3 regions of the Paenibacillus sp. 05T425 genome follow, and region 1 is predicted to be linked to each of the others. Evidence: riboswitches for the same ligand, from Rfam matches in the RefSeq annotation. Region 1 holds a riboswitch; each other region holds the start of a gene.
What was found. Region 1 has a riboswitch for cyclic di-AMP ahead of AC1DF0_RS21820 (APC family permease). Riboswitches for the same ligand answer to the same signal wherever they lie in the genome.

Region 1 (3,281 bases):
TTACGCTGAACGGTATCGACGAACTTGAGCAGCGGATGGATGATCGTTCGATATGGCGAGTGGAGCGTCACCAACCTTACGTCAGGCATAAACTTCTCCCACTTCTCCTCGAATGCCGCTTCATCCTCCCGCTCGAAAGGAATGTACACCGCAATAATCTGTTCGGCTTTCAGCGACTTCGCGTAGTTGATCGAGTTCTCGACGACATGCGTAATGCCGGCTACCGGCAAAATAATGACGTTGCCCTCTATCGCAACTGGAGGCTCGCAGGTCGCCAGACGCAGCTGCTCCCCTACCGCTTCATAATGCTTCTTAATCCGCATGAACAAATAAATGATTAGCGGCAAGAATATGAGAATCGACCATACTTGCTCGAACTTCGTTAGGAAGAACATCATCGTGACAACGAAGCTAATGAGTGCGCCCGTCGCATTAATGATAAGCTTCGTTACCCAACCCTTCGGCTTCTCGCGAATCCACTTCACGATCATGCCCGTCTGCGACAGCGTGAACGGGATGAACACGCCTACCGCATATAGCGGGATGAGATGCTCCGTCTGCCCGTGGAACGTAATAATGAGGATGATGGACAGTACGCCCAAAATAATAATGCCGTTCGAGTAACCGAGCCGATCGCCCCTCACCGTGAACATGCGCGGAATGAACTTATCCTTCGCCAAATTCACCGCAAGCAGCGGGAAAGCCGAATAGCCCGTATTAGCCGCAAGAATGAGAATTAGTGCCGTCGTGCCTTGAATGAAATAATACATAATGTTGCGTCCGAACGTCTCTTCGGCGATCTGCGATACGACCGTCACTTCCACCTTTGGCGAAATCCCGTAATAATAAGCGAGCCATACGATACCGGAAAATAACACCGCAAGCAGCGCTCCCATCGCAACCAACGTCTTCGCCGCATTGTTCGGAGCAGGATCCTTGAAGTTCGGAATCGCGTTCGATATCGCCTCAACGCCCGTCAGTGCCGAGCTGCCCGATGCGAAAGCACGCAGCAGCAAGAACAAGCTAATACCCGCAACCGGCGTGCCAAGCGGCGGATGCAGCTCCGGCGATACGTGACCGGTAGCGATGTTGTAGATACCGACGCCGATCATGATGAACAGCGCCAGCACGAACAAGTACACCGGATAAGAGAGAATCGAAGCCGATTCCGTCACGCCCCGTAAGTTCAATATCGTGATGAAGATGACGAAGATCACCGCGATCAGAACTGTGTATTCGTGCAGGCTGGGAAAAGCCGACGTAATCGCGTCGGTTCCAGCCGATACGCTTACCGCAACGGTCAATATATAATCGACCAGCAGCGCGCCGCCTGATATGAGCCCCGGGAACAGGCCGAGATTTTGTTTCGATACAACATAAGCGCCGCCGCCATGCGGATAAGCGAAAATAATTTGTCGATACGATAAAATTAATGCCGTCAATAAAATCAATACGCCAATTGCAATCGGAACAGAATACCAGAACGCCGCTACGCCAATCGTCATTAGCACAAGCAGAATTTGTTCCGGACCATAAGCAACCGAAGATAATGCGTCCGAAGACAGAATAGCGAGCGCCTTCGTCTTAGCGAGCTTCTGCTCGCCTAGTTCCTTCGACTTGAGCGGTCGACCGATTAATAATCTTTTGATTGAAGCTAACATGCTGTCACCGCCGTCAATGAATGGTTTTCCTTAAAAAAGAGCACAACAAAAAAAGCCGCAGGGAAATCCCCGCGGCTATAAGACGAGCCGTAGTTGATTCACCTCTCCATACACGCTTACAAGGTTAGCTGACGGATTCGGGCGTTTAGAGTCGCCCTACCTCGAGCGCGCCTTCATAAAGGCAGCGACTCTCGGATTCACCCCGGCGACGTAGCAAGCTTTCGCTTATGCTGCGCGTCGCGATTGGTTCCCCTGCTTTCCGCTTCGAGAGCGGAAACTCAGCGATCGTGAATATATATTTTAGTGCATTACGATCATAGTCCTCTGGGAATGGAATGTAAACCAACGTTTTCGCTCAAATAACGTTAAAAAAGCGATAGAAAATCCATGAATGCGCATACATGACCGCAAGACGTGGCGCACGTCCCTGCTTTGCGCATTTTAATCGTTCAATCGCCACAATATCCGCTACACCCTTGATAATAATTAATTTATTAGACAACCGGGAAAGCAAGCGAGAATTCCGCTCCGCCATCTTTGCGGTTAGACGCTGTAATATGGCCGCCGCAGCGCTCGACAATCGCACGGGCAATCGCGAGCCCAAGCCCGCTTTCGCCGTCCTTGCCCTTCACGAAGCGATGGAATAAATACGGCAACAATTCCTCGGGAATGCCATTTCCGTCGTCGGATATCGACAATTCGACATGTCCCTTGCTGACGGCTGCGTGAATATAAATATGCTTGTTTGCATGGCGAACCGCATTGGACGAAATATTAAGCAGCGCCTGGAGCAGCTTATCCCGATCAGCCCTCACGAGCAGCTCTTCATGCTCATCGACCGATGGATGTAGGGACAGCTCTTTCTTAACCAACATCGGGTTCACGCGTTCGATCGTTTCGATAAGCAGTTCCTTGAGGCTGACCACTTCCGGTTCATAAATATCTTCCTCGCTGTCGAGCTTGGCGAGCAGCGTCATTTCCGTTACGATGTTTTTCAATCTTGCGCTCTCGCTTAATATGATGTCCAGTCCCTTATTAATGGATTCACCCTCGAATATGCCGTCCCGAATACCTTCCGTATATCCCGCAATGGACATTAACGGCGACTTCAGCTCATGCGAGGCGTTCTGGAAAAACTGCTTCTGCGCTCGGCTGAATCGATTCAGCTCTCCGGCCATTTCATGCACCGTACGCGCTACCGAGCCAATCTCGCCGCTTGCCTTCACAAGCTGCACGTCGGCGAACTGTCTGCCTTTCACCTTCGTCAGCTCTTCCTTCAGCCTCATTAACGGCTTAATAAGCTTTCTCGTAATGAGATGGCTGAGCACAAGCATAAGTACGCCGCCAATCGCGAATACGAGGAGCAGCCGTCCGAGCAGCGCCCGCTCGATTTCTTCGATTTTGCTGACGGAGGTCAGAAGCGTAAGCTTCCCTTGAGGGACGCTGGTGACGCTGGAAATATAACGGCTGTCGGTTCCGTCCCATATTTTTTGCAAGCTTACGGAATCAAGGTTCTCTACGGTCACCGCGCCTGCCACCGTTGCCTCCAGCTTGGCTGACGGCTGCAGTTGAAAGGAAACGGAAGGTGTAAATTCTCCTGCTTTCACATCTACATAATTG
Region 2 (3,281 bases), on a different contig from region 1:
ATTCCAAAATAACCGCTAGCCTTGGATAGATCCAGATCCCCCGAGCCCATAAACGCTTTGAGAGCTTTGGGCATATCCTCCATCATGCTGTTAAGCTGTCCGCTTGCTGCCGTTGCTTCATATTTGTTCATACCGCTTGCAAGCAACAGAATGATTCCAATACTCCAAAAAATAATCGATTTTCGGTACGTCTTCATTTCCCTGTAAAAAACATTCATTTTGCACCCCATCCTGTCGTTTTCTCTTATACAGCATGAACATCTTTTTTCCTATAGACGGCGTAGCTGGCAGCGACGGAAACGATAATGATGCCGATAGCAGCCGTGAGATAGGAAGCTTCATACTTGGAGCTTTCGATAATCAGCTTAGGGTCAAAATATTTGAACGGAGACAAATAACGTTTGGCGCCATCATCGCCTGCCGCAACGAGCATGCCGATTACAAAAAAGGCGAACACGGTACCTAGTGAAACGGATAACACAGCCTTGATCTTAGGAAACACAACGGAAACGATAATTCCTATAGCAAGAAAAATGAGCTGTATAAACAACAAGGTTATCGAAATCATAAAAAATAGTTTCCCGCTATAATCTTCCGTCTTCATCTGGACTGCCATGAGGTTTGCCGCAATGAGATATAGAACATTCGTAACCGCTAATGAAACAACTGCAGCCATCAGCTTGGAAGTCATTATTTGCGTGCGCGTTACAGGTTTCGTTAAGAGAAAGTCTGCTGTTTTCTCACGGACCTCCTTGGAAACAATCGACGTTCCCAGAATCATCGCTTGAATAGCGCCGCAGAGCGTAATGTACATGAAAATATAAGAATAAAAGCCTAATAGGGTCCCTATGCTATCGAGCTCAATTCCTAGCGCTTTTCTGACGCCTTCGGGATAGCCTTCCAGCACCTTGGTAAATTCGTCAATGTCCTTGGACATGCCGGGAAAGAGCGAGAGGAATAAGATCATGATGCCAATTAAAGAGAGCGTCCATATCAGCATCGATTTTCTGTACGCTTTCAACTCATGCACAAACATATTCATCGCCGATCAGACCCCTTTTTCATAATAATGCATAAAGATTTCCTCAAGGTTCGGCTCTTCGATCCATAGGTTCTCGATTTCAATTTCAGCTATTTTTCTCATCACATGGTTGATGTTGCCTTTAAATAAAAAGCTCGTTGTTTTCCCATTCACKGAAATATTGTTCACGCCGGCCATATTGAAGAAATCGCGTTCTAGTTGTTCGGATGTATCTACCGTAAACTTTTTGTAGTTATTTTCTTTTAAAGTACTGATTTTTTCGACCGTAACGACCTTTCCTTCTTTAATAATCGCAACTCGATTACATAGCCGCTGAACTTCGCTTAAGATATGGGAGGAGAATAATATTGTGGCTCCTTTTTTATTCTCTTCTTCAAGCAATTCGAAAAACTTTTGCTGCATGAGCGGATCAAGGCCGCTGGTAGGTTCATCAAGAATAATGAGCTTCGGGCTATGGAGCAGCCCTTGAACGATACCCACTTTCTTTTTGTTGCCTAAAGACAGGTCATCTATTTTTTTCGTTAGATCCAGATCCATCATTTCAGCCAATTCTTTTATTCTTTTTTTGCAATCCTTTTTGAAAAAGCTGGCTGAGTAATTCAACAGGTCTGCGACCTTCATATTGTCGTAATAAAAAACCTCCGACGGCAAATAGCCGATTTCCTTTTTGATTTCCGGAGCAAACTTGATGCAGTCTTTACCGAATATCGTAGCGCTGCCGCTTGTCGGATAGATGAGAGACAATAACGTTCGGATCGTCGTTGATTTACCTGCCCCGTTCGGCCCGATAAACCCAAAAATTTCTCCCTCTTCAATGGAAAAACTAATATCAGTTATTCCTCTTGCTTTGCCGTAAGTCTTGGTCAGTTTGTTAATTTCGATCGCATTCATTGGGCAGCCTCCTCGTAATTTCCATGCTTATACGCAACAAAAAGAAGCCCAGAGAGCAGAGATACTCTACTCTCGGACTTCTTGCATAACGAAAAAGACGAGCCTATGCAAGGAACGATCGCGGTTCTCTCTCAATACGCTTACGAGGTTAGCTGTCGGATTCGGGCTTGAGAGTGCCCTACCTCATGCTTGCTAAGGCAAGCGAAAGGATTCACCCCATGAAACCATTCGGATGGTTTCGGTCGGGTCCCCCGTTTCCCTGTTCGGGAATTTAGCGTTTGACTAATTTAGTTGTTGAACAAATCATACGCCCAACCTTATGCAAAGTAAAACCTAAATTCAGAGGGTTTTAGCTGATTTTTGATCCAATCCTTGAATGGCATCGGCTTAATTGGGCAGTAGCACTTATTATCGATAAGTATGCCATTATTTGCTTGTATTTTCGTCATATAGCATGGAGATAGACGTTCGGCTGCGCTTGTACGCCCAGTGGTTCGTTGGTCCGCGGCCGCCGCCGATATTTATCCCGTCTTCGATCGCAGCTTGGATGAAAGCTTTCGCCTCGCGCATCGCACACTCAACATCAAGCCTCCTAGCGAGTCCGGCTGCAAGAGCAGCTGAGAATGTGCATCCCGTGCCATGCGTATGCCCCGTAGCGATTCGCTTGCCTGCCAGCTCGGTAAAATAACGGCCGTCGAACAGCAAATCCACGGCTTCCGCTCCCTCGTCGTGACCACCTTTGATAATGACATACCGGGCACCGAAGCCGGCGAGTCTCCTTGCCGCTTCTTCTTTATCCGTTTTACTCCGAATAGAGTTGCCCGTAAGCTGCTCGGCTTCCGGAATGTTAGGCGTCACGACTTCCGTAAGCGGCAATAGCTTGCCCGTTAAGGCGCGAATTGCCTCTTCTTGCAGAAGTACCGCGCCGCCTTTGGCTACCATAACCGGATCTACGACAACCTTCGTCCATCCGAACGTCCGGATCGCTTCGGCAACTGCTAATATGATTTCGCTGCTGAACAGCATGCCAGTCTTCACGGCATCAACCCCGATATCGTTGCCGACCGCATGGATTTGCCCAATAATCGCATCTGGACTCATTGGATATACGCCATGTACGCCAAGCGTATTCTGGGCAGTCACCGCCGTGATGGCGGACATGCCGAAGACGCCAAGCTCTTGGAACGTTTTCAGATCGGCCTGAATGCCCGCGCCTCCACCGCTATCGGAGCCCGCGATCGTTAAAGCCCTTGCAACCTGTTGTCTTGAATAGGTATCCATCTATACGCTCAACCCCTTCTTCCAAACCGTTCCGGTGAGAAAGCTTGATTATATTCGGCTGTATCCT
Region 3 (3,281 bases), on a different contig from region 1:
ACTGCGCGCTTCACCGCGACGGTATCATCCTTGCCCTCTACGACAATGATCTCCTTAATCACTAAGATCATTCCCTTCCTCATTTACTTAAATAACTCTGCAACAATTGCTGCCTTATTTGCGTCAATAAAACTACAAAAAGAAGAGGCTTAGCCTCTTCTTATGATGGCATATTTAATTGTACATTACGATAAGATGATGATAAACAGTTAGCTGCCGATAAAGCACTAAGTGGATGACGGTTTGTTCGGTCCAATAACGTACACGGTGTAACCCTTCTTGCGTCCGAACTTCTCCGCAGTCTTCTGACTGCCGAAATACACGTCGATCTTATTGCCCTTTATTGCGCTTCCCGTATCCTCTGCCCGGCGGAATCCGATGCCTTCAATGAATACCCACCAGCCGATCGGGATTACCTTCGGATCAACCGCGATCGTTCTTCCTTCCGTCACTTTCGTTCCGGACGCCGTAATGCCGTATTGAGGGTGGCTTTCGTCCTTGCCCGTCGATTCCACGCCAGCGGAATACGCAGTTAACGTGACGTTCTTCAAGATGCTCTTCGCCTTAAGCGTTACACCGTTCTTCGTCAACGTCTCCACAGTAGGACTACTGTTAGAGAGCACGGTTACCTTCGGCTCAGGCTTCTTCGTACCGACTGCCACGACTTGATCGACAGCAGCGGTCTCGATTACTTTGCTGACCATTTGCTTAGAAACAAGCACGCCATCCTCGTACTGCTTCTGAATATGCTCAACGATAAGGCCTTGCTTACCGGTCTGGATCAGCTTCTCCTTGCCGACCTCCAGCGTCGGATCTTCTTTCTTCACGATAGAGAATGGCATCGCCCGCTCGCTCTCCGATACTTTCGTATCGACGCGTACAACGGTTACCGACATATCCTCTTCGACAGATGAGTTAAGCGACGGTACTACTTTATCATGATTACGAACAGAAATATTTAATTGCTCGATCGCCGCTTGCACAGTTCCTTCTGTCGTGTACACCGTTGATGTCTTGCCATCCGCCGTTACATTGACCGCCACCGCATGATTAATTTCAACGCGATCGCCGTCTTTAATGGCTGCATTCAGAGGCACCGAAACCTTGTCATGCTCGCCAATCGTAATAGCTTGTTCATCCAGTAGGCGTTGCAGGACCCATTGCTTTGTTTCTACAACGGTTTCTTGTCCATTCACTACTACGGAGACGCTTTTGACAGCCGTTCCGTACAACAACACCAGTAACATGAAAGTCATAGCGATTGAGATAATAGCACTGAGTAGTATCAAACGCAAATTTTCATGCTTCCATCGCATTGCGAAAGACATGCTGGATGATCGTTTCCCATGGGTGTCCTTTACCTGGATTGTGCCCATTTCATCGGTCCTCCTTCATAGCCCCGCCGCCAAGTGTTACGCATGATTACAACTGACGCGACTATAGTATATTGGCGTGCGAGCACGCAATCCAGTAATTCTACTTCTTTTCTCGATCCTCTCACCTCCATGACTAACCCTATGACGACGATTTCCCGATTATTCGAAAATAAAAAGAAGCCGTCGACAGAGGATCTGTATCGTGGCTTCTCGGATGTCTACACGAGATATCATAAAAATGGGTGCACGAGGTTGATCGCTCTCTATGAACGCTTACGAGGTTAGCTGACGGATTCGGGCAAGAGAGCTGCCCTATTCGAAATCGCAATGCTCATGGCAATGGCTTCGAAATTCACCCCTGAAAAGATCAAAGCGCGGTCCTTCAAATACCCGCACTTGGGTCCCCCGTTCTCCTTCCGGAGATTAAGCGCAAACTGGAAATCCAATACAAAAAGTAATAACTCTGAAATGAATCATACCTTCACGGGCGGTCTGTTGTAAAGAAGCGATAAAAGACGATTTAAGCGAAAAAGCTGGTTAAAGTCGGAAAAGATTAAAGATTTCCTGAACAAAATCCAGTTTTATCGCCTAAAAGGTCATTGAATCTCTCGTTTCCTACCGTTTTTAAACAATACCAAAACATTTTTTACCGTTTTCGGTCGTAATTTTGGCTATTTCTTCCACGGATTTACCCAATAGCTCGGCAGCAGACTGGGCGACAAGAGAGACGTAAGCGGACTCATTTCGCTTCCCTCGGAACGGGTGAGGGGTCAAATAAGGGGCGTCCGTTTCGATCAATAATCGGTCCAATGGAACTTGCTTCAGCACCTCTTTTGGCACGCGTGCATTTTGGAATGTAACCGGTCCCCCGAACGAGATATAGAAGTTCATATCGAGGCAGGCTTTGGCCGTCTCCCAACTGCCGGAATAGCAGTGCATGACGCCTCCAACCTCTGCCGCATTCTCCTCGCGCAAGATCTTAACGATATCCTCATGCGCATCCCTATTGTGGATGACGATCGGCTTCTTCACCTTTCGCGCCAGCCTAATCTGCTCCCGAAATACACGATGCTGCACATCCTTAGGTGAAGTGTCCCAATGGTAATCAAGTCCTATCTCGCCTATTGCGACAACTTTCGGATGCTCGCATAGACGTTCAATCCATTCCAAGTCGTCTGGCGTCATATCGATGCTGTCGACAGGGTGCCAGCCAACCGCTGCGTAGATAAAGTCATAAGCTTCCGCAAGCGCAATCGTTGTCGGGATCGTCTCCCGATTGAAGCCGATATTGAGCAGCAGATCAACGCCCGCTTCTCTCGCTCGCTCAATTACCTCTTTACGGTCCTCGTCGAACTTATGTGAGTCTAGATGGGTATGCGTATCAAATAAATATGTCATGTTGATGTTATACTCCTTCATTAAGCTGAAATAGTTGTTTCAAATGAGGACTAATCTGCGAAATATTCATCCTGAGCGGCTCCTCTGGAAAATACAAATGATACTGTCCCTGATGTAAACCGGTGATCGATCTAACAATGTCGGATTTAGCCGATATTTCACTTATTTCATCCTGATGATCCAACAACAAAATCGGCGCTTTTTCTTTCTTTTCTCCCTCTTGTCTGTCGGGACGATACACGTCATACGGCAGATCGAACGGGAAATCCAGCTCCATATGGTACTCCGGAATCATGCCGATTGAGAGGAACAGCAAACGTATTTCTTCTAATAAAGTAGGCTCAGGATCATCGATCGTTATGTACTTGTATAATCGTCGATTCAGGAAGCGGTCGCATAGGTCGGCCAGCAGTGAATCGTCCTCTTCGGCCCATTGCATGAAAGCCGTCTGCGCAAGCGCTTCATCCAGCTTCAAATAATCGCTGACGGCCATCGTATTATCGAGCA

Region 2: it holds a riboswitch for cyclic di-AMP, as region 1 does, so the genes downstream of both, AC1DF0_RS23985 (ABC transporter ATP-binding protein) here and AC1DF0_RS21820 (APC family permease) in region 1, are expected to answer to the same signal.
Region 3: it holds a riboswitch for cyclic di-AMP, as region 1 does, so the genes downstream of both, AC1DF0_RS30640 (ubiquitin-like domain-containing protein) here and AC1DF0_RS21820 (APC family permease) in region 1, are expected to answer to the same signal.

The regions. Positions count from the first base shown of each region.
Region 1 is NZ_JBFTLA010000009.1:294,509-297,789, forward strand. Features, by position in the region: gene AC1DF0_RS21820 (APC family permease) at 1-1,661, opposite strand, end outside; cyclic di-AMP (ydaO/yuaA leader) riboswitch at 1,759-1,955, opposite strand; gene AC1DF0_RS21825 (sensor histidine kinase) at 2,156-3,281, opposite strand, start outside.
Region 2 is NZ_JBFTLA010000011.1:181,230-184,510, reverse strand. Features, by position in the region: gene AC1DF0_RS23995 (ABC transporter permease subunit) at 1-218, opposite strand, end outside; gene AC1DF0_RS23990 (ABC transporter permease subunit) at 245-1,042, opposite strand; gene AC1DF0_RS23985 (ABC transporter ATP-binding protein) at 1,049-1,933, opposite strand; cyclic di-AMP (ydaO/yuaA leader) riboswitch at 2,055-2,220, opposite strand; gene thiD (bifunctional hydroxymethylpyrimidine kinase/phosphomethylpyrimidine kinase) at 2,360-3,214, opposite strand; gene thiO (glycine oxidase ThiO) at 3,223-3,281, opposite strand, start outside.
Region 3 is NZ_JBFTLA010000025.1:10,083-13,363, reverse strand. Features, by position in the region: gene rnmV (ribonuclease M5) at 1-62, opposite strand, end outside; gene AC1DF0_RS30640 (ubiquitin-like domain-containing protein) at 228-1,376, opposite strand; cyclic di-AMP (ydaO/yuaA leader) riboswitch at 1,631-1,816, opposite strand; gene AC1DF0_RS30635 (TatD family hydrolase) at 2,001-2,774, opposite strand; gene AC1DF0_RS30630 (HD domain-containing protein) at 2,782-3,281, opposite strand, start outside.